4 regions of the Micromonospora sp. NPDC047762 genome follow, and region 1 is predicted to be linked to each of the others. Evidence: riboswitches for the same ligand, from Rfam matches in the RefSeq annotation. Region 1 holds a riboswitch; each other region holds the start of a gene.
What was found. A riboswitch is a leader RNA that binds a small molecule or an ion and turns the genes downstream of it on or off. The one in region 1 is predicted to bind cobalamin.

Region 1 (5,393 bases):
GAGTTGGAGACCACCGGCACCGCGCTACGGGGTGAGGTCTGGCGGGCGCTGCGCGACGCAGGTCTGGACGCGATTCCGTCCAACACGTTCTCCTACTACGACCACGTGCTCGACACCGCCGTGGCCGTCGGCGCCATCCCGCAACGCTTCACCCGCCTCGGCCTGTCCGAGCTGAACACCTACTTCGCGATGGCCCGCGGCGTCGACGCCGAGCCGGCACTGGAGCTCACCAAGTGGTTCGACACGAACTACCACTATCTGGTGCCGGAGGTCGGCGCCGACACCGTCTTCGCGGCGAACCCCGCGAAGGCGTTGCGCGAGTACCGCGAAGCCCGTGACCTCGGCATCGAGAGCCGCCCGGTGCTGGTCGGACCGGCCACGTTCCTACTGCTGTCCAAGCCCGCCGACGGGGGCGGGCAACCGTTTGACCGGTTGGCGGACCTCATCGACGTGTACGCCGACATCCTGGGGACGCTCGCCGACGCCGGAGTGCGGTGGGTGCAGCTGGACGAGCCCGCCTACGTGAGCGACCGCAGCGAGGCTGAGATCGCCGCGCTCCGCGACGCGTACACCCGGTTGGGCGCCGTGCAGCAGCGGCCGAGGATCTTCGTCGCCACCTACTTCGGGGAGCTCGGTGGCGCACTGCCCGCTCTGCTGGACACGCCCGTCGAGGCGATCGGCCTGGACCTGGTCGCCGGGCCCGGCAACCTGCAGCGGCTCGCTGGCGCGGGGCAGTTGCGTGGCAAGACGATCGTCGCCGGGCTTGTCGACGGCCGCAACGTCTGGCGCACCGACGTGCGAGCGGCGATCAGCGCCGGCGCGGCGGTGACCGGGCTCGCCGACCACGTCGCGGTGTCCACATCGTGCTCGCTGCTGCACGTGCCGGTGGACCTGTCCGTCGACACCGCGCTCGATCCGGACCTGCGCCACCGGTTGGCCTTCGCCCGGCAGAAGGTCGACGAGGTCGTCCTGCTGGGTCGGGCGCTGCGCAACGGCACCACGACCCTGCCCGCGCCGCTTGCGTCGGCCCCGCCGGGATGGCATGACGACGGTGTGCGAGGGCGCCTCGCCGCGCTGCGCGGGGTGGACCGGCAGCGCGGCGCCTACCCGCAACGCGCTGCCGCGCAGCAGGCGAGGCTGAGTCTGCCGGCGCTGCCAACGACCACGATTGGCTCGTTCCCACAGACCGACGAGCTGCGCAAGGCCCGCGCCGCGTACCGGGCTGGGCGACTCGACGAGACGGGTTACCAACAGCGGATGCGAGCTGAGGTCGAGCGGGTCATCCGTCTTCAGGAGAGGTTGGGTCTCGACGTGCTGGTGCACGGCGAGCCGGAACGCAACGACATGGTCCAGTACTTCGGCGAGCAGTTGAGCGGGTTCGCCGCCACCGAGCACGGCTGGGTGCAGTCCTACGGCTCCCGCTGCGTACGCCCGCCGATCATCTACGGCGATGTCACCCGCAAGGCACCCATGACCGTCGGTTGGTCCACCTACGCCCAGTCGTTGACCGACAAGCCGGTCAAGGGGATGCTCACCGGTCCGGTGACGATCCTGGCCTGGTCGTTCGTCCGCGCCGACCAGCCGCTCGGCGACACCGCCGATCAGGTCGCGCTCGCCTTGCGCGACGAGTGCCGCGACCTCGAAGCCGCGGGCATCCGGGTGATCCAGGTCGACGAGCCGGCCCTGCGCGAGACGCTGCCGTTGCGCAAGGCCGACCGGAATGCCTACCTGGACTGGGCGGTCGGCGCGTTCCGTCTGGCGACCTCCGGCGTCGCCGACGGCACCCAGATCCACACCCATCTGTGCTACTCGGAGTTCGGCGAGGTCATCACCGCCATCGACGCTCTCGACGCCGACGTCACCAGCATCGAGGCGTCCCGTTCGAAGATGGAGGTCCTCGACGACCTCGCCGCGATCGGATACCGCCGCGGCGTCGGACCCGGTGTGTGGGACATCCACTCACCGCGGGTGCCCGCGCACGACGAGGTCGTCGAGGCGCTGCGTCGGGCAGCGGCGGCGGTCCCTGTCGAGCGGCTGTGGGTGAATCCCGATTGCGGTCTCAAGACCCGCGGCTACGCGGAGGTGCAGGCGTCCCTCGAACATTTGGTAGCCGCTGCTGCCGAGCTTCGCCGCGAGTAACGCGCTGTGCCGGGTGGGATCTCGAGCTGATCCCGCCCGGCACGCCGGGCAAGCAAGTTCCTGGATGAGCAGCAGTAGCGGGGTGAGGTCAACTCGGCCGCAGGGGAACAGTGCGGGCCGTCGTCGAGCCCCTGCCTACCGCGTGGGTGGGCTCGTCGATCAATTAGAATGGCTGGTGGCGCTGGTTCGCCCGATCGTGACTGATCGGGCGTCGTAAGAGGGAACCCGGTGGGAATCCGGGGCTGCCCCGCAGCGGTGAGTGGGAACGACCGCCGTCATCAGCACTGGGCCAGTGGCCTGGGAAGCGACGGCCAGTAGGCGATCGGCGTGCAGCCGGTCGGGCCCGCGAGTCCGAAGACCTGCCGGCGCCGCGTACACGACCGTGTGCGCTGCCGTCGGCCTCGCGGGTGGGCTGGGCGGGTGACGTGCCGGGCGGTGTGCGCCGGTGTGTCCTCGTCAGCGTGTGCCCGCAGTCCGGTGGTGTGGTTTCCCGAGGGACGGACTACCGCTGTGCACGACACCACCACGATCGCCGGCCGGGCGCCGTCGGCGTCGCACCTGACCCTGTCGCAGATCATGGACCAGCACCACACGAACCTGATGGGTACGGTGCACGGCGGCCGGATCCTCAACCTCATCGACTCCGTCGCCGGTGTGGTCGCCGCCCGGCACTCCGACGGGCCGGCGGTGACCGCCGCCATCGACGAGACCGCGTTCCTGCGCGCCGTGCGGGTCGGCGACGTCGTGCACGTCGACGCCCGGATCACCTGGGCCGGACGCAGCTCGATGGAGGTGGCCGTCAAGGTCACGGCTGACCGGTGGGACCGGGCGGTGCCGCCCACCGACGTGGCCACCGCCCACCTGGTCATGGTCGCCATCGACGACGAGGGTCAGCCTCGTACGGTGCCGCCGCTGCTGCCGGAGACCGACGGGGACCGGCGTCGGTACCGGGAGGCGGAGATCCGCCGGGAGCACCGGCTGGCGCTGCGGAGGGCGTTGCTCGACGGCGCCGAGGAGGTCTGAGCCGTGCTCGGACTGTCCGTTGCGACGCTGGCCGGCTACCTGGCTGCGATCGTCGTCCTCATGGTTACGCCCGGTCCGGACATGATGTTCGTGCTGGCCACCGCCGGCCGCTACGGCACCCGCGCCGCGGTGGTGGCCGCGTTCGGTGTCGCCGCCGGGGAGGCCGTGCACGTGGCCGCGGTCGTCGGCGGTCTCGCCGCGGTCATCTCCGCCTCGCCGGTGCTGTTCACGGTGATCCGCTGGGCCGGCGCGGCGTACCTGGTCGTTCTAGGCCTGCGGGCGCTACGCGCCGTCGGCGCCCCGGTCGCCGGCGAGCCGGAGCAGAGTGGTCGCGCTGGGCGGGCCTTCCTGCGCGGCTTGGTGACCAACCTGCTCAACCCGAAGATGATCCTGTTCAGCGTGGCGTTCCTGCCCCAGTTCGTCGACCCGGCAGCGGGCAGCGCCACCGCGCAACTGGTGCTCCTCGGCGCGATCTTCGTCGCGGTGCAGCTGACCGTCGACATCGCTCTGGGCGTGATCGCCGGCCGGGCCGCCGGCCGGATGACGGACGGCCGTTGGTCGCGGCGGATCAACCGGATCTGCGCGGTGGCGTTCGTCGCGCTCGGCGTACGACTGGCGCTCGGCTCGTAGCGTCGCCTCGCCGGGTTGATGGCTGGTGGCCGGGCAACCTGGGTGGGCGGACCGGCCCGCGGTGCGCAACGGGCAGGTGTGGGTGGTCGACGGATCCGCGTACTTCAACCGCCCCGGATTAACGCCACCGGACGACTGATGTGGTGCCGCCGAGGGCTGCTGGTGCGTCGGGGGCGGTGCCGTTGCGCAGCTCGGTCGTTCGGGACTCCGGTGCCGGCACCACCCCCGGCGCATGTTAGGGCGGGGAGATCGACGGAGCCTGCCCGGAGCCGAAACGCCATCCTTCGACGGTGCCCTGCGCGGGGTTGTAGCTGCTGGCGCCGAGCGTGCTGTAGGACCAGGTGCCGCCGGGCACAGCGTGCCAGTACGACCAGTACGCGCTGGCCGGGGGAGTGTTGACGCATGGTTCGGAGGCGGGTGTGGGATAGCCGTTGATGCGGCAGACGAAAGCAAGCCCCCAGCGTTGGGTGCCCGTCACGGTGAAGCCCGCGCCCTGCAACGCGGCCAAGCCGGTCGGCGGGTCTCCGAGCCGGCAACCGGTCTGCACGCCGAGGCCGAACGCGGTGAGGTCGACGACCACCGTGACGCCCGCGCCCGGCGCGCACGCCGCTGCGTGTGCGGCGCGCGGAACCGGGTCAATGACGATCAGGCCGACGCTGGCGACGGCAGCCGCGAGCAGCAGCGCCATCCGTCGCCGAATCGTCGCCCGCTGCGCGGTCACCACGGTGCACACGCCAGGACGGGAGCGGCGGGCTGGGCGCCGCTGGCCGACAGGGTCGCGTACCCGGTGCCGGCAAGGCCGGGGACGGCCTGAGCGGTGGCACGCACCGCGGTGGTCGCGTCGAAGCCACCCGAGGTGTACGCGATGGCGCCGCGCTCGGTGGAAGGCCCGGTGCAGGCCACCTGGAGGCCGATGAGGAACTGGCGGGCGCGCAGCCACGGCAGCGGTCGCCCGGCGACGGCCAGTGCCTGGGCGGCGAGGCCGGTGCTGTTCGCGTTGGGCACGCCGTTGGCGGAGAATGAGCCGTCACCGCCCTGCACGGAGACCAGCCACTGTGCAGCCGAGGCCGCGACGAGCGGCCGGTCCGCCGCGAGCAGAGCCTGGACCGCGATCGCTGTCGCGTCGACGTCGCTGACACACGTCGCCTGCCCGAACAGCAGTGGGAAGCCACCGTCGGCGCACCGGCTCGCGGCCAGGAACGTCACCGCGGCCGGTGGTGCGCCGCCAGCGCGGTCCGACGCCAACACCGCGAACGACTGGGTGAACGTGTTGCTGTAGTCGCCGAACGCTGAACGGTCGGAGTATCGACCTGACGGAGTCAGCAGACCGCCGAGGCGGGTGAGCAGATCGACCCCGCCGAACGCCGCCGGGTCGAGGCCGCGGACCTGGGCGCCGAGGGAGAGCTTCGCGGTCGCGCCCGCGTACGCCTCAGTGCCGTCGCCGATGTAGCCGGTGAGCACAGCGGGTTGGGCGAGCCACGACACCGCATTGGCCGCGGTCGTGTCCGCCACCTTCGCCGCAGCGAAGGCGAACACCGCGTCGAGGGTGAGGCCCTGGTCGGGGTAGGCGACGCCGTCGAAGACGACCTCGAAGCGTTCAC
Region 2 (5,705 bases), on a different contig from region 1:
CGGTGAGCGGGGCGCCGGTGTCGAGCCGTCGTCCGACGGCGAGTTCGCGGTCGGTCCGGCCGAGCAGGTCCCAGGTTTCCATGTTCATGCTGATCCGCCGGAGCACCAGTGTGGTGCTGTCGCGCAGCCACGCCGGGCCCTCCGCGACCCAGAGCGCGGTGTCCATGGGCGCGCCGGGTTTGGGGTTGGCGGTGCCGTCGAGCTGACCGAACAGGTTGCGTTGGGTGTGTCCGCCCGGCTCGACACCGGGGCTGCGCCGGAAGCCCTGCTGGACCCACCGCACTGTCGCGAACGGGCGGCTGTCCTTGACCAGGACCCGCTGGGCGTGGGCGACGGAGATCGCGTCGTCCGCGCAGATCTGCAGCAGCAGGTCACCGCCGGACCAGGCCGGCTGAAGTCGGTCGATGCGGAACGACGGCAGTTCGGTGACCGATGCCGGCCGGCGGTCGTCGACGCCGGCCGCCCGGTAGAGGCCAGGCCCGAAGCCGAAGGTCACTGTCAACCGTGCCGGCAGCAGCCCGAGTTCGGCCTCGGTGTCGGCCAACGCGGGTCGGCCCTGGGTGAGCCGGGCAGCGTCGTCGGTGAGCAACCGCAACATCCGGCCCAGCGCGGCCCGGTCGGTGCCGGCCCGCAGGGTGAGCGCCACGAACGACGCGTGCGCCTGCGGTTCGGTGGACACCCCTGCCTGCCGGGCGCCATGGAACGGCTCGACCAGGCCGCCGACGCTCGCCACCGGCGTGGTGTCGGCGGCGGCCGGTGGTTGCCCGCCGCCGGTACGGGTCGTGGCGATGGCGGCACCGCCGGCCAGGGCCCCTCCGGCAGCCAGGGCACCGCCGGTGAGCAGGCCGCGCCTGCTCACCGGCCGGACGGGTGGCGTCTGCGTCACGATGACGGGCTCATGCTCATCTCCGGCGTGGCGCTCACGCCGGGCATGGGCTGACCGTGCCCGGGGGCGTAGCTCTCCTGCGCGCCGGTGAACGGCTTGGCCACGGCGCTGAACTGCTGGGTCCTGCCGTCGGCGAAGGTCAGCGTGAAGGCCAACTCGTCGCCGGCCTGAACGGGCTTGGTGAGGTTCATCAGCATGAGGTGGTCGCCGCCCGGCTCCAGCGCGTGCGTGCTCTTGGCCTTGATCACGATGCCACCCTGCTTGGCCTGCATGACCATCTTGCCGTCCTTCATGGTCATCTCGTGCAGCTCCATCGGTGACAGGGGGTTCGTGGCACCGGTCACCGTGACATCGCTGTCGCCGTCGTTGACCAGGGTCCCGAAGGCCGCTGTCATGCCCTTGTCGGCCGCCTTCACCCACGGGTCACGAATGCCGAGCACACCAGCGTCCGGGTTGGCCGGGGCCGACGCGGACGGGCCCGCCTGCGCGGTCGACGGAGAGTCGGACGACCCGCACCCGGCGGCGCCCACCGCCAGGATCGCGGCGGCGAGGATCGCGGCCGAGCGGCGGCGTGAAACGTTCGGGCTGGTGGCGCGCATGTGTTCTTCCTCCGATGGTTGCTGCTGGGAGGTTGGTCGGCCGCAGCAGGGAGAAAGTTCCGGGCTCAGGGAACGTTGATCGTGAACTCCCCGGTGTGCACCTTGCCGGCGACCTGGAAGTCGAAGAAGGCCCGGTACCGGCCTGAACTCGGCGCGGTCAGCCAGAACTTCACAGTCCCGTCGACCAGCTCCGGCTCGGGGTGCACGTGCACGTAGCCGAGGTCACCCTCGCGAACCACCACCAGGTGCCCGTACGCGGCAAGGTATCGCTCCAGCTGCGCGGGCGTTGCCGTGTCGGCGCTGGCGACCTGGAAGTGGATCGGCGCCGTCACACCCACCGTCGGGGTGCCGGTCATCGACACCGTGTACGGACCAGCCGTCGCCCGCGCCTGTGCCGGCGGCAGCGCGGTCGGGGTGTGCGCGCCGGGCACTGTGTGGTCGACGCCCAGCACGAGCGGCAGCGGCGTGCCGTTGGCAGTGGTGACGGAGAAGTCGGCGTAGACGCGGTAGCCGCCGGGTCGGGCCAGCGTCATGGGGACGCTCCAGGTGCCGTCGGGTGCCATCGTCGGGTGCAGGTGCTGGTAGCCGGTCAGGTCACGGCCCACGACGATCATGTGCAACGGCTTGTCGTGGACGACCGCGAAGCGGGTCGCCGGCTGCCGGTCGGTGCCGACGATGCGGAAGCGGTAGTCGGCGCGTACCCCGGCGGGTTGGGTTCGTTCCAGCGGTTGCAGCGTGTACCCGCCGGCGCTGACGGTCGTCCCGGTGGCCAGCGTCTCGCCCGTTCCGCCATCACCCCGGTGGGTGTGCGGTCCGGTGCCCGCCGGGTGTTGGTGTCCGTCGGCCGCGGACCCGGCCGGGCCGGAGGCGGGCGGACCGCCCGCCGGTTGCCGGGCGTTGTTGGCGGCCGGGCCCTCGTTGCCGCTGATGCGCGCCAATCCGAAGCCGCCGAGCAGGGCCAGCACCAGGGTACCGACGAACAGTGCCAGGCTGGTGTTGCTCAGCCGGGATCCGGGCGTCGCCGTGGCGAGATCCGGGTCGGGCGATGTCCCGGAGTCGACGGGCGGTCGACTGTCCGTCGTGGCGGGGGCTTTCGCGTCCTCACCGGTCGGAGTTGGATCGACAGCGACGCCCGTCCGAGCCACGACGACGGCGGTGTCCTTGCGCGCGGCCGGCACGGCGTTGGGTCGCCGCTTACCGTCCGGGGTCTGCGTACCGCTGCCGGTCGCCGCGACGCTCCTGTCTGCGTCGGTCCTGCCACCGGCCGCTCTGCCGCCGCCGGTCCTGGCAACGGCGGGCTTGCCACCGGCGCCCTTGGCACCGGTGGCCTTGGCGCTGGCGATCCTGGTGCCGGCGGTCCTGGTCCCGGGACGGGTGCCGGCGCCGCGTCGAGCGGATGTCGCCGACGCGGTACGGCCCCGGCCGGTGGCTCTGCCGGTGGGGGTCGTCCGCCGACGCCAGACGACGAATCCGGCCGCCGCGGCCGCCACGGCGACCACCGCCAGGCCGACCCACGCGACCGCTCCGGGGCCGCTCTCGTCAGTCGATCCGGTCGGCGCAGCCGCTGCCGCGGACGGCGCAGCCGCCGTCTCGGCCGCGACTGTCGGCACCGCCGACGCCTGCCCGGACGACCCGTGCTGCTCGGCGGTGGCCAACAGCGCCGGATCTGGCTGGGTCGACGACGGGCTCCACCCCTTGGGCGCCGCCGTCACCGGCCCGTCGTAGCGGAAGGTCAAGGTGCCGCGCACGGGGTCGCCGTCCGAGGCGACCGACAGGTAGCTCACCGAGTACTGACCCTTGGCCGGCAGGTGCGCGACCGCCACCGTCGCGGGGAACCCGGTCGTGTACTCGCGTGGCTCGAACTGGCCGTTGACCAGGAAGTACTCGCGCACCGGCTTGTCCAACGGCTTCGGCTCCCCGTACGACCAGCCATTGTCGACCCGGATGCCACCCGGCGCGGTGATCGTGAAGAACGCGTTGGCAGCGGCCTTCTCGGTGAAGAACAGCTGCACCGACGTCAACGGCTCGCGCACAGTGGCGCCACCCGCCGGCGTGGACATCGCGAGGGTCCCGTGAGCTACGGCGGGCTGGGCGGACGCGAGGAGAGCGACCGCCGAGGCGAGGAGGAGCGCGAGGAGGCCCGAGACCACCCGCCCAGGAATCTGAGGGTGACGACGCATCTGAATATCCTCACTGGGCGGAGACTTTTTACAAGAGGTGACGAACTTTTTCCTCACATGGCTAAAGCCGAACACCTCCCGGGTGGTCGGCCGGGCTGAGGGGCCGTCGCCCCTGGCCAGCTATGCTCCCGGTGGCGCTGGTTCGCCCGGTCGTGAGCTGGCCGGGCGTCGTAAGAGGGAACCCGGTGGGAATCCGGGGCTGCCCCGCAGCGGTGAGTGGGAACGACCGCCGTCATCAGCACTGGGCCAGTGGCCTGGGAAGCGACGGCCAGTAGGGGACCGGCGTGGAGCCGGTCGGGCCCGCGAGTCCGAAGACCTGCCCGCGCCGCGTACACGACCGTGTGCGCTGCCGTCGGCCTCGCGGGTGGGCTGAGCGGGTGACGTGCCGGGGCGGCGTGCGCCGGTGTGTCCTCGTCAGCGTGTGCCCGTGTTCCGGCGGTGTGGTTTCCCGAGGGACGGACTACCGCTGTGCACGACACCACCACGATCGCCGGCCGAGCGCCGTCGGCGTCGCACCTGACCCTGTCGCAGATCATGGACCAGCACCACACCAACCTGATGGGTACGGTCCACGGCGGCCGGATCCTCAACCTCATCGACTCGGTGGCCGGGGTGGTCGCCGCCCGGCACTCGGATGGGCCGGCGGTCACCGCCGCGATCGACGAGACCGCGTTCCTGCGCGCGGTGCGGGTCGGCGACGTCGTGCACGTCGACGCCCGGATCACCTGGGCCGGCCGCAGCTCGATGGAGGTCGCCGTCAAGGTGACCGCCGACCGGTGGGACCGGGCGGTGCCGCCCACCGACGTGGCCACCGCCCACCTGGTCATGGTCGCCATCGACGACGACGGCCAGCCTCGTACGGTGCCGCCGCTGCTACCGGAGACCGACGGTGACCGGCGGCGGTACCGGGAAGCGGAGATCCGCCGCGAGCACCGTTTGGCGCTGCGGCGCGCGCTGCTCGACGGTGCCGAAGACGACTGACCCGTGCGCGGTGCGCCCGTCGCGGCGACGTCGCGGTCCGAGGAACCTGCCCCGCCGTCGATCTGGTCGGATAGCGTCCACGTGAAGTCTCCAGGGCTCGCTGGCCGAGTACGCCGCCGTGGACGCCCGGCTGCTGGCCCGCAAGCCGAACGCACTCTCGATGCGGGAGGCCGCCGTGTTGCCCTTGGCGGCGGTCACCTCTTGGGAGGGGCTGGTCGACCGGGCCGGAGTCCGCGCCGGGCAGAAGGTCCTGTGCACGGCGGTGTCGGCGCTGTGGGATACGTGGGCGTGCAGCTTGCCCAGGCGCGCGGCGCCGAGGCATACGCCACGGGTGGGCCGACGAGCATGCGGGTGATCGAGAGCCTGGGCGCCGTGCCGATCGACTACACCACGAGCAAGGTTGAGGAATACGTCGAAAGGCACACCGGCGGCGAGGGGTTCGACATGGTCGTCGCCACCGGTCGCGGCGGCGGGTGCGTTCGGCGCGGATGAGGTCGGCCAGGTGGTTCATAGTGCGGCTGGACAGCGCGACCGCAGACGGGTAAGACAGCACAGCGAGGCTCCCGGTTGGGGCATCGGACCTTGGTCGACTGCTGTCTTACCGGGAGCCTCGTCCTATGTCGACACACGCTGCCTGCCACCCATCGCGACCAGGCCCATCACGATGAAAAGCCCTCAATGCCTGACCCGCGCCATATCCTCGCAACGCCGCTATATCGACGCCAAGCTATCGTGATCTGACCCCTGCAGCGACAGTGCGAAGGTGAGTCATGGACGTAGTCAGCACCAGCGAGGTCCCGGTTGAAGACGGGTTCGCCTTTTGGCGCGAGGTAAACTCGAAGCTCTGGGTGCCCTACGATTTACGCTGTGAATCGCAGCGGGAGCTCGGATTTCGGGCTCAGGTCGGAATTAGCGAGTTCGGTCCCGTGCAGGCGACATTAATGACCACGATGCCGCACTCGGTCCACCGCACTCCCAAGCTCATTCGGCAGGCCGATCCCGAGGTGTTCAAGCTGGGTTGCCTTGTGCGTGGTGGCGGCATGATCACGCAAGACGGCC
Region 3 (5,705 bases), on a different contig from region 1:
GGTCTGTCAGGCGTACGGCGTCACGCTGCCCCAGGCGGCGTTGGCGTTCGTCCGTCGTCACCCGGCCGTGGTCTCGACCGTTGTCGGCATGCGGGACGACGTCCAGGTGACCGAGACCCTCCATCGGTCTGGTGTCGACGTCCCGGAGCAGCTCTGGGCGGCGCTGTACGACGAGGGGCTGCTCGACGTACAGCCGTGAGGGTCGGTCACGACCGGGCCGTCTCGATGCTGGCGTCAGCGTCGTCGGGTAACCCCTGCAACGACTCCTCCACACCGATCAGGTGGTTGGCCATCCGGGTTCGCGCCCGTTCCGGGTCGCGTGCCACGAGGGCCTTCAGGATCGCCACGTGCTCGTCATGGGTGCGTAGGTCCGCGCCCTCCTCGTGCAGACTCCGCCAGAGCCGGCCACGGATGGTGCGCCCGGCGAAGGCTTCGATCAGACCAACGAGCACCGGATTCTCGGCGTGCACCGCGATGATCCGGTGAAAGGCGATGTCGATCTCCATGATCCGCTCGTGGTCCGGCGGTGACTGGCCGACCAACCGGGCCGCCTCGGCGAGCAGGTCACCCGCCTGGGCCAGGGCCTCGTCGGTGATCCTGGTCGCCGCCAGGCAGGCGGCCTCGCACTCCAGCAGCCGGCGGACGGTGTGGATGTGCCGAGGGTCGCCCTGGCCCTGGAAGTCGACCACGAAATTCATCGGGGCCAGCAGCTGTGGCGCGTCGAGGTTGGTGACGTAGGTGCCGTCGCCCTGACGGATGTTGACGATCCCCAGGATCGACAGGGCCGACATCCCCTCGCGCAGGGAACCTCGCGAGACACCGAGCTGCTCGGCGAGGTCCTTCTCGATGGGCAACCGGTCCCCGGGCCGGAACTGCCCTTCGAGGATCATCCGTTTGATGCCGTTGACCACTTCGTCCGTGCGCGACATGACCCCCCCTAACGGCCGGCGGGGGTGGCCTTCCCACCCGCGATCACGTACGCCGCCTCCGGAGATGACACGGTAGTCGGGTCTGTCGCCGCCCAGTAGTGGCCGTCGGGAAACCGGTAGAGCGCCACCGACTCCTGACGCATCCGGGTGGAGTAGCCGGGCTGGCCGGGCAGGACGTATCCGCTGCCGGAACCGGTGTCGCGGATGATGCAGGGATCGGTGAAGTGTTCGTGCAGGTGGTCGACGAACTCGGTGACCCGGTTGGTGAGGTCCCCCGAGATCGCGACGTAGTCGAGCACCGACACGTGTTGGACCATCTCGCACAGCCCGACACCGCCGGCGTGCGGGCACACCGGGACGTTGAACTTCGCGGCGAGCAGCAGCACGGCGACGATCTCGTTGATGCTGGCCAACCTGCCGGTGTCGAGCTGGCAGAAGTCGATGGCCTCGGCCTGGAAGAGCTGCTTGAACATCACCCGGTTGTGGCAGTGTTCGCCGGTGGCGACGCCGATCGGAGCGACGGCGCGGCGGACGGCCGCGTGGCCCAGGATGTCGTCGGGGCTGGTCGGCTCCTCGATCCACAGTGGCGTGAAGCGGGCGAGGGCGGTGACCCACTCGATGGCCTGACCGACGTCCCACACCTGGTTGGCGTCGATCATCAGGTTGCGATCCGGGCCGAGGATCTCCCGTGCGATCGCGCACCGGCGGATGTCGTCGTCGAGGTTGGCGCCCACCTTGAGCTTGACGTAGCCGTAGCCGGTGTCGACCGCCTCCTGGCACAGTCGGCGCAGCTTGTCGTCGCCGTAGCCGAGCCAGCCCGCCGAGGTGGTGTAGGCGGGGTAGCCGGTCCGGTCGAGCTCGCCGAGGCGGGCGGCCTTTGTGCTCTCCTTGGCGCGCAGGATGGCCAGTGCCTCGTCGCGGGTCAGCGCGTCGGACAGGTAGCGCAGGTCCGCGATGTCGACGAGTTGCTCGGGGGTCATGTCGACGAGCAGCCGCCACAGCGGCTTGTCGGCGACCCGGGCGACCAGGTCCCATGACGCGTTCAACACGGCGGCGAGGGACAGGTGGACGACGCCCTTCTCGGGGCCGAGCCACCGCAGTTGCGAGTCGGAGGTGAGCAGGCGGTAGACCGCGCCCATGTCCGCTGCCATCGTTGCCACGTCCTGGCCCACGAGGAGCTGTGCCTGGTGGACTGCCGCCGCCGCGACGATGTCGTTGCCTCGTCCGATGGTGAAGGTCAGGCCGTGCCCCGCGAGTGGCGCGCCCACGCCGTCGACGCCGTCGGTGTGCAGGACGACGTAGGCCGCCGAGTAGTCGCCGTCCTTGTTCATGGCGTCTGACCCGTCAGCGGTCAGGGAGGTGGGGAAGCGGACGTCTTCGACGGTGACGGCAGTGATCTGCGGCATGCGCTCCTCGCCCGGCTAGGCTAAAGATCAGATGATCACTGGGAGTATACGGAGGGCTGCTCCAGCGCGTCAACGTTGTCGATCACCTCGGACGTGCAGACATATGATGTTTGCCCTCTCGGGTCGAGCCGCCTTGACTCCGATCATGCCGGTTGGCGGGCCAAGGTGAGGCGCGCGGCGGACCCTGGTGATTGGATGTTCCGGCTCGCCGCGAGGCATCGACGGCGACGTATGGGCGTGGTCTCCAGTGCCGTGGCCTCGATACGTCAAATCTTTGTCGAATGTCGACACCAGTGCGCAGAGCCCCGTCTCCGGTGCCCGGCGTCGGTCGGCCGCAGCGTGCTCCCGGGGGTTGGTGACGGTGGTCACCGCATCGCCGCCGACACGCCCGAGACCGACATGTGGGGTGTGACAACGACTGCGTCCCTATATATGGTGTCGAGCGCAGCTGGTTCGGCCGCTCATCCGGTGCGGTCGAGGCAACAGGGAACCCGGTGGAAATCCGGGACTGTCCCGCAGCGGTGAGTGGGAACGACAGCCGTCAACAGCACTGGGCCACCATCGGCCTGGGAAGCGACGGCCAGTAGGAGACCGGCGAGCCCGGTCGTGCCCGCGAGTCCGAAGACCTGCCAGCGCGCCGCGTACCCCACCCGGGTGGGCGGCGGTCCGAGGCCGCGTGGGACGGCTGACGCCACCTGACCCACGCCGGGGCCGGCGTGGCGTCCGTCGGTGTCTGTCTCCTCGCGTCCGGGCCACCAGGTCTCGAACTCCGAGGAGCGAGTGGTGACAGTCACCGAGGTAGTCCCGGCCAGCGGCGACGCGACAGTGCGCCGGACGCCGATGCAGGTCCGCAAGCGCGACGGCGGCACCGAACCCGTGGACGTGAACAAGATCGTCCGGGCGGTCGAGCGGTGGGCCGACGACCTGACCGACGTCGACCCGTTGCGGGTGGCCACCCGCACCATCAGCGGCCTCTACGACGGCGCGACCACTGCCGAACTCGACCGGCTGTCCATCCAGACCGCCGCCGAGATGATCGGTGAGGAGCCGCAGTACTCGCGTCTGGCCGCGCGGCTGCTGGCCGGCTACGTCGACAAGGAGGTGCGGCGACAGGGCATCACCTCGTTCAGCGCGGCGATCCGGGTCGGCCACGCCGAGGGCCTGATCGGTGACGACACCGCCGCGTTCGTCGCCACACACGCCGCGACGCTCGACCACGCCATCGACCCGGACGGCGACCGCCGGTTCGAGTATTTCGGCCTGCGCACTGTGTACGACCGCTACCTGTTGCGCCACCCCACCAGCCGACTGGTGCTGGAGACCCCGCAGTACTGGCTGCTGCGGGTGGCCTGCGGCCTGTCCCGGACGGCGGACGAGGCGGTCGACTTCTACCGGCTGATGTCCAGCCTGGCCTACCTGCCCAGCTCACCGACCTTGTTCAACTCCGGCACCCGGCACACCCAGATGTCCTCCTGCTACCTGGTCGACTCCCCGCTCGACGAGCTGGACTCGATCTACGCCCGGTACGCCCAGGTCGCCAACCTGTCCAAGTTCGCCGGGGGCATCGGCATCGCGTACTCCCGGGTCCGCTCCCGGGGCGCGCTGATCCGGGGCACGAACGGGCAGTCCAACGGGATCGTGCCGTGGCTGCGCACGCTGGACGCGAGCGTCGCCGCGGTCAACCAGGGTGGCCGACGCAAGGGCGCTGCCTGCGTCTACCTGGAGCCGTGGCACCCGGACATCGAGGAGTTCCTGCAACTGCGGGACAACACCGGCGAGGACGCCCGCCGTACCCACAACCTGAACCTGGCCAACTGGGTGCCGGACGAGTTCATGCGCCGGGTCGAGGCCGACGAGCTGTGGTCGCTGTTCGACCCGCACGAGGTGCCCGAGCTGCCCGACCTGTGGGGGGAGCGGTTCGACACCGCGTACCGGCAGGCCGAGGCGCAGGGCCGCTACGTGCGGCAGGTCCCGGCCCGGGAGCTGTACGGGAAGATGATGCGGACCCTCGCCCAGACCGGCAACGGCTGGATGACCTTCAAGGACGCGTCGAACCGGCTCTGCAACCAGACCGCCGAGCCGGGCAACGTGGTGCACCTGTCCAACCTCTGCACCGAGATCGTCGAGGTGTCCAGTGACGCCGAGACCGCCGTGTGCAACCTCGGCTCGGTGAACCTCGCCGCCCACCTCACCGCCGACGGCATCGACTGGGAGCGGCTGCGCGCCACGGTGCGGACCGCGGTGACCTTCCTCGACCGGGTCATCGACATCAACTACTACCCGACCGCGCAGGCGGCGGCGAGCAACCCCCGCTGGCGGCCCGTCGGGCTCGGGCTGATGGGCCTGCAGGACGCCTTCTTCGCGCTGCGGCTGCCGTTCGACTCGCCGGCCGCCCGCGAGCTGTCCACCCGGATCAGCGAGGAGCTGTACCTGACCGCGCTGGAGACCTCCGCCGACCTGGCGCGCGACTTCGGCGCGCATCCGTCGTACCCGCAGACCCGGGCCGCGCGGGGCCAGCTCCAGCCCGACCTGTGGGGTGTCGAGGGTACGCAGACCGCGCGGTGGGACGCGCTGCGCGAGCGGGTCGAGGCGTACGGGCTGCGCAACTCGCTGCTGGTGGCGGTCGCGCCGACCGCCACCATCGCCTCGATCGCCGGGTGCTACGAGTGCATCGAGCCGCAGGTGTCCAACCTGTTCAAGCGCGAGACCCTGTCGGGGGAGTTCCTCCAGGTCAACACCGCTCTGGTACGCGAGCTGAAGGCCCGCGGTCTGTGGACCGAGCGGATCCGTTCGGCGATCAAGCGGGCGGAGGGGTCGGTGCAGGACATCGCCGAGTTGCCGGTCGGCGTACGGGAACTGTTCCGCACGGCATGGGAGCTGCCGCAGCGGGCGCTGATCGACCTGGCCGCCGCCCGTGCCCCGTTCATCGACCAGTCCCAGTCGCTGAACCTGTTCCTGGCGGCACCGACCATCGGCAAGCTCTCCTCGATGTACCTCTACGCGTGGAAGGCCGGGCTGAAGACCACCTACTACCTGCGCTCGCGGCCCGCGACGCGGATCCAGCAGGCCACCGTCAGCGCCGTCGCGCCCGTCGTCGTCGACGCCGACGCGCTGGCCTGCTCGCTGGAGAACCCCGAGTCGTGCGAGGCCTGCCAGTGACTCTTCCCGAGGCCGCCACGACCGACACCAGCACCACCGACACGAGGACCACGCACATGCTGCTCGACCCCGGGATGGACCTCACTCTCCGCCCGATGCGCTACCCGCACTTCTTCGACCGGTTCCGCGACGCGATCCGTAACACCTGGACGGTCGAGGAGGTCGACCTGCACGCCGACCTCGCCGACCTGGACAAGTTGTCTCCGGCCGA
Region 4 (5,705 bases), on a different contig from region 1:
ACCAACTGCCCCGGGAGAAGGTCGGCGTCACCGTCGGCCTGCTGTCGGCGATCTTCGGTGTCGGCGCAGGTGTCGGCATCGTGGCCGCGGGCCCGATCGTGGAGCACCTGTCGTGGCACTGGCTGTTCTGGTTGCCACTGGTCCTCGTCGTCGTCGCGCTGCTCGGAACCATCTTCGGGATGCCCGAGTCGCGGGTCCGCACGCCCGGACGGCTCGACATGCTCGGCGCGGCCATCCTGTCGGTGTCGCTGATCTCGTTGCTGCTGGCCGTGAGCAAGGGGCAGGGCTGGGGCTGGACCGAGCCGAAGACCATCGGCCTGTTCCTGCTCGGCGTGGTCGCGATGGTGGTGTTCGTCCGGGTCGAGCTGCGGGTACGCGAGCCCCTCATCGACATGCGCCTGATGCGGATCCGCGGTGTCTGGGCCACCGACCTCGTCGCCCTGATCCTCGGTTTCGCGATGTTCGGGACGTTCGTGCTGGTACCGACCCTGCTGCAACTCCCAGCGGCCACCGGGTACGGGTTCGGCAAGACGGTGTCCCAGGCGGGCCTGTTCCTGCTGCCCACCGTCCTGATGATGGTGGTCTTCGGCCCCCTCGCGGGTCTGCTGGACCGTCGCTTCGGCCCCAAGGTGCCGATGTTCCTCGGCACGGTCGCGGTCGTCGTCGCCTTCGCGCTGCCGGCGCTCGCGCACGGCGCGACCTGGCAGGTGCTGCTCTCCGGGGTGCTCACCGGCGCCGGCATCGGCCTGGCGTTCGCGGCGATGTCCAACGCCATCATCGAGAGCGTCCCGGCCGGGCAGACCGGCGAGGCGAGCGGCGTCAACACCATCGCCCGCACCATCGGCAGCAGCATCGGCGCGGCGGTCGTGGCGGCCGTCATCACCTCGAACAGCACTCCACAGGGGCTACCCACCGACACGGCGTTCACCGCCGGCTTCTGGGTGTGCGCGGGCGTCGCGGTCCTGGCCGTCTTCGCGGCACTCGCCCTGCCCTCGGCGCGCCGCCGCCACGAGCAGGCCGTCGCCGCCGGTGTCGACGACCTCCCGCCCGAGCCGGTCGAGCTGCACCTGCCCACTCGGCAGCACTGAGCAAGCGGCTGACAGGCGCAGGCCGTGCCCACCAGGAGTGGGCACGGCCTGCGCCGTTCGGTGTGGCCTCGACCTGCTCGCTATCCGCCCAGTCGAAGGTGCCAGCGCGCACCCTGGCTGGTGAGCCGGACGACAGCCAACGGCTCGACGTCCACCTGCCGGTACGTCGCCATCGGAAGACCGAGGGCGTGCACCACCGCGACCCGGATCACCAGGGGGTGGGTGACCGCGATGACTCGTCCACCAGCCCGGTGCTGCGCATCCAGCCAACTGCCGACCCGATCCCGCACCTCCGTGACGGACTCACCGCCGTGCGGCGCGCAGTCCGGGGCGGACAACCAGTCGTGCAGCGCCTGCGGCTGCGATTCAGCGACCTCCTCAAGCGACCGGCCGGACCAGTCCCCGTAGTCACAGTCGGCCAACGCGGTCTCGACCGTCGGCAGAAGGCCGAAGGCGTCGGCGGTCTGTCGGGCGGCCACCGCGGGGCTGGACAGGCAGGTGGCGTTCTCCCCGAGGCGCCAACGCCGGTCTGCACCCGCGTGGGCCTGGGCGAGCGCGGCACGCAGGCCACCCTCGTCCAGGCCGTCGTCGGCACCGCCGAAGCGGGCCCGGCGCAGCGCGGCGGTGTGACCGTGGGCGACCAGCCGAAGGCTGGTGCCGGTCACGTGCTCGGCAGCGCGGAACCGGCCCGGCGACGCCGCTCGTGGTGCATCAGGGCCGCGAACAGCAGGCCGATGCCGGTCCAGAGCACGACCTGGGTGCCGAGCGAGGCCAACCGGAAACTCCACAGCAGGGTCGCCGGGAAGTCCGCCGGAACCTCCTGGAAGGACGGCATCACCACGTACGACACTGCCGTGACCAGGAGGAACCCGCCCACGGCCGCGGCGGCGCGAAGCCACGTCGGTGCGTGGGCACCGACCGACCGGTAGCCCAGCGAGCCGGCCCACACGGCCACCAGCCCGAGCACCACCATCAACAGGTAGGTGACGGTCCGTTGGTTGATGGTGGCCGGGTCGCCGACCGCCGGTGGGTTCGCGGGGTACTTGAGGAACGGCACGATCACCGCACCGAGCAGCGCCGCGCCGGCCAGCAGCAGACCCCACCGCCCGTCGTCGTCGCCGCGCCGCCGCCGGGCCAGCAGGACGTACGCCGTGGCCAGCAGGCCACCCATCGCGGCCCCGAACAGGGCGGTGGCCAGGAACAGGCCGCCCCGCTGACCCGTCCGGCTGACCAGCGCGTCCTCGTGATCGTGCGCACCAACGGCAGGCTCGGCGTGCGTCGCCGCCTCCTCGATGGCGATGGCCGCCTCGACGTGCGGTTCGCCAGCGACGTACGCGAACGCCCCGGCCAACAGGCCGGCGATCAGGCCGGCCAGCAGCCCGCGGACGAGGACGGCGAGGAACGGGGGAGTGCTGGTGGTGGTCAGTGGCACGGGACGCCCAGCAGGTGCCGGCCGTCGTGCATCAGCTCGTGCAGGTACATCCCACTGCGCGACACCGCCCCCTGGTCGAAGGCGACGAGATACGTCAGCAGGGCGAGCGCGGCAACGGTCGCCAGAGCGGTCCACAAGAGACGGGCACTGCCAGCGGGGTGCACCACCGGCTGGCTGGTAGCGGAGCTAGACATGAATACACGAACCTCCCCAGGGATGACGCGTCCCCATCGCAAGGCTGCGGACGACCGAGCGTCCTGGCTCGCGGACCCCAATGGTGATTGGGGAACCGCTCACAGTGGCGCGACCGCGCCGGATTCACACCGGCTTCCCTCGCGTCGCCGCAGATAGTGCGTCGACGGTATCGGTGCCGCCTCAGGCGGTCAACCCGGACCCCGCGCCCCGGGCGCGTCCGTACACCGGGACGTCGACGAGGCGGACCAGCCGCAGGTGCCGGTGGATTCGTCAGACCAAAAGGCGACACTGCCGGAGGTCGGTCGTGGTGCGCGTTCGGGCTCGACAACAGGCTGTTACCGCTAACATGGTCAATCTGCCAGATCGGCTCCGTGGCTCCGGGTTGACCCGGAGGGTTCGATCAGCGGCGGGGCGGGGTGTGCGGTGGACGGGAACGCGCCAGGGACGGGTCCGGTGACGACCGGCGAGGTCGCGCGACGAGCGGGCATCGTCGACGCGCACCATCACCTCTGGGTCCGGGCGCGGCACCCACAGCCCTGGATCGATCCGCACACCATGGCCGCGATCGACAACGACTTCACACCGGTCGAGCTCGCCCCGGCGACCCGGGCCGCCGGGGTCACCCAGACCGTGGTCGTCCAGTCCGTCGCCGTTCGGTCGGAGACGCCCGAGTTGCTCGGCATCGCGGCCGACGACCCGCTCGTCGCCGGGGTCGTCGGCTGGGTCGACCTCACCGCCGCCGATGTCGACCGTCGCCTCGCCCGACTACGCGGGGCGCGCGGCGGCGAACGGCTGGTCGGGATCCGGCACCTGGTCCAGTCCGAACCCGACCCGACCTATCTCGATCGCCCCGAGGTGCGGCGCGGCATAGCCGCGGTCGGTGCCGCGGGTCTCGCCTTCGACCTCCTGGTGCGCCACCGTCAGCTGCCGGCGGCCGTCCGGCTCGTCCGCGACCTGCCCCAGGTGCGGTTCGTCCTGGACCACCTCGGCAAGCCCCCGCTCGGACGCGCCGAACTCGGTGACTGGCACCGCGACCTGCGGGCGCTCGCGGCCGAGTCCAACACCACGGCGAAGCTCTCCGGCCTGGTGACCGAAGTGGACGGTGGGTCCTGGACCGCTGCCGACCTGCGGCCCGCGGTCGAGCACGCCCTTGACGTGTTCGGGCCGGATCGGCTGATGTTCGGCTCGGACTGGCCGGTGTGCCTGCTCGCCACCTCGTACACCCGCTGGGTCGCCGTCCTCGGTGACCTGCTGGACCCGCTCTCCGACGACGAGCGGGCCGCGATCTGGCGCCGGACCGCCGGCCGTTTCTACCGGCTGGCCCCGTCCTGAGACGGCAGCGCCCTTCGGCCTGGGGACATAGGATGTTATCGATAACATGCTAGCGGCGGCAGTCGGTGTCGATTTGGTCAGACGTATGGCTTCGGTGGCACAGGTAACGATGGCAAAACATGCCCGCAAGACCTTGGCAACATACGTGAATGCGTGGCAAGGTAACGCCTGATCGCGGGAATCATCCGACCTATCTCCAAGGTTGTGCGCGCACCTCGCCGCACCGCCGGCCGAGCGGGGTCGGTCGCTCACAGACGTTCGGCTCGTCGGCGGGTCCCCGTCGGACGCCGGCACCACGCTTGGGGAGGTCAGGTCCGACGATGAGTAGCGTCGAGGCAACCGCCGGCACACAGCGCGGCGAACTCAGCGACTGGTTCCGGGAACGGATCTCCCACGCCGTCTCCGAGTTCACCGCCGCCACCGCGTTGGTCGTCCTGTTCATCGCCCTGACCTTCGCGAGCCCCTACTTCCTGACAGCGGACAACCTCTTCAACATCGGGGCCCAGACGGCGGTGATCGCCATCATCGCCACCGCCCAGACGATGGTCATCATCACGAAGGGCATCGACCTGTCCGTGGGGTCGGTCGCCGCGCTCGCCGGCGTGTTGGGCGCGATGGTCGTACGCGACCTCGGCTTCTCGCTCTGGGCGGCGACGGCGGTCGCGATCGGCGTCGGCGCGCTGGCCGGGCTGTTGAACGGGCTGCTGGTGACGGTGGCCCGGATTCCGCCGTTCATCGCGACGTTGGGGACCATGTCCGTGGGCCGCGGCCTGGTCTTCATCATCACCGGCGCCGTCGGCGTCTATGGCCTTCCCCGGTCCTTCCAACTGCTCGGCAACGGGCAGATCCTCGGCATTCCGTTCGCCGTGGTGATCACCGTCCTGGTCGCCGTCGGGGTCGCCTTCCTGCTCTCCCAGACCCGCTTCGGTCAGTACACCTACGCCATGGGCTCCAATCTGGAGGCGGCACGCCGCTCCGGCATCCGGGTCGGGCGGCACCTGACCGGGGTGTACGTGCTGGCCGGCGTGCTGGTCGGGCTCGGCGGCATGATCGCCGCGTCCCGGGTCAACTCCGGCCAGCCCAACTACGGGATCTCGCTGGAACTCGACGTCATCGCCGCCGCCGTCATCGGCGGAGCCAGCCTGTTCGGCGGGCAGGGCCGGATCGTCGGGACCATCATCGGCGCGTTCCTCATCGCCCTGGTCCGCAACGGCGCCGTCCTGCTCGACATCAGCATCCACTACCAGCAGGTGATCGTCGGCGTGATCATCTGGGCCGCCGTCTACTTCGACCAGTACCGCCGCCGGCGGCTGGAATCACGGGGTTGACATGCCATTCCGAGAGTCCGAACGAGGAAGGACACACACCATGGCACACACCACCACCAGCCGGCGGACGCGAGGACGACTCCTGCGCGTGCAGGCGATCCTGGCCGCGGCCGCGGCGACCGCCCTGCTCAGCGCCTGCGGCGGGGTCGAGGTTCGCGACGGCGGCGGCGACAGTGCGGCCAAGGACGCGAGCGGCCCGTTGAAGCTCGCCGTCGTACCCAAGGCGGTCGGCGCCGACTACTGGAACACCGTCAAGGCGGGCGCCGAGTGCGCCGCGCAGCGCGCGGGGGACGTCACCGTCCAGTGGGACGGGGTGACCGCCGAGACCGA

Region 2: another riboswitch for cobalamin. It lies ahead of ACGF3C_RS28990 (acyl-CoA thioesterase); the one in region 1 lies ahead of ACGF3C_RS31165 (acyl-CoA thioesterase).
Region 3: another riboswitch for cobalamin. It lies ahead of ACGF3C_RS21095 (ribonucleoside-diphosphate reductase subunit alpha); the one in region 1 lies ahead of ACGF3C_RS31165 (acyl-CoA thioesterase).
Region 4: another riboswitch for cobalamin. It lies ahead of ACGF3C_RS21055 (CbtB-domain containing protein); the one in region 1 lies ahead of ACGF3C_RS31165 (acyl-CoA thioesterase).

Annotation. Positions count from the first base shown of each region.
Region 1 is NZ_JBIDCQ010000013.1:162,003-167,395, forward strand. It holds gene metE (5-methyltetrahydropteroyltriglutamate--homocysteine S-methyltransferase) at 1-2,139, shown strand, start outside; cobalamin riboswitch at 2,296-2,521, shown strand; gene ACGF3C_RS31165 (acyl-CoA thioesterase) at 2,716-3,162, shown strand; gene ACGF3C_RS31170 (LysE family translocator) at 3,166-3,792, shown strand; gene ACGF3C_RS31175 (hypothetical protein) at 4,028-4,480, opposite strand; gene ACGF3C_RS31180 (prenyltransferase/squalene oxidase repeat-containing protein) at 4,510-5,393, opposite strand, start outside.
Region 2 is NZ_JBIDCQ010000011.1:144,244-149,948, reverse strand. It holds gene ACGF3C_RS29005 (Dyp-type peroxidase) at 1-859, opposite strand, end outside; gene ACGF3C_RS29000 (copper chaperone PCu(A)C) at 883-1,485, opposite strand; gene ACGF3C_RS28995 (copper resistance protein CopC) at 1,551-3,665, opposite strand; cobalamin riboswitch at 3,787-4,004, shown strand; gene ACGF3C_RS28990 (acyl-CoA thioesterase) at 4,200-4,646, shown strand; gene ACGF3C_RS28985 (hypothetical protein) at 4,929-5,138, shown strand; partial or broken gene ACGF3C_RS28980 (IS5/IS1182 family transposase) at 5,095-5,199, opposite strand; gene ACGF3C_RS28975 (helix-turn-helix domain-containing protein) at 5,417-5,705, shown strand, end outside.
Region 3 is NZ_JBIDCQ010000006.1:406,385-412,089, forward strand. It holds gene ACGF3C_RS21080 (aldo/keto reductase) at 1-199, shown strand, start outside; gene ACGF3C_RS21085 (FadR/GntR family transcriptional regulator) at 207-929, opposite strand; gene ACGF3C_RS21090 (enolase C-terminal domain-like protein) at 938-2,335, opposite strand; cobalamin riboswitch at 2,768-2,984, shown strand; gene ACGF3C_RS21095 (ribonucleoside-diphosphate reductase subunit alpha) at 3,176-5,494, shown strand; gene ACGF3C_RS21100 (ribonucleotide-diphosphate reductase subunit beta) at 5,551-5,705, shown strand, end outside.
Region 4 is NZ_JBIDCQ010000006.1:398,279-403,983, forward strand. It holds gene ACGF3C_RS21040 (MFS transporter) at 1-1,088, shown strand, start outside; gene ACGF3C_RS21045 (histidine phosphatase family protein) at 1,169-1,753, opposite strand; gene ACGF3C_RS21050 (CbtA family protein) at 1,750-2,520, opposite strand; gene ACGF3C_RS21055 (CbtB-domain containing protein) at 2,511-2,714, opposite strand; cobalamin riboswitch at 2,749-2,904, opposite strand; gene ACGF3C_RS21060 (amidohydrolase family protein) at 3,169-4,047, shown strand; gene ACGF3C_RS21065 (ABC transporter permease) at 4,368-5,375, shown strand; gene ACGF3C_RS21070 (ABC transporter substrate-binding protein) at 5,416-5,705, shown strand, end outside.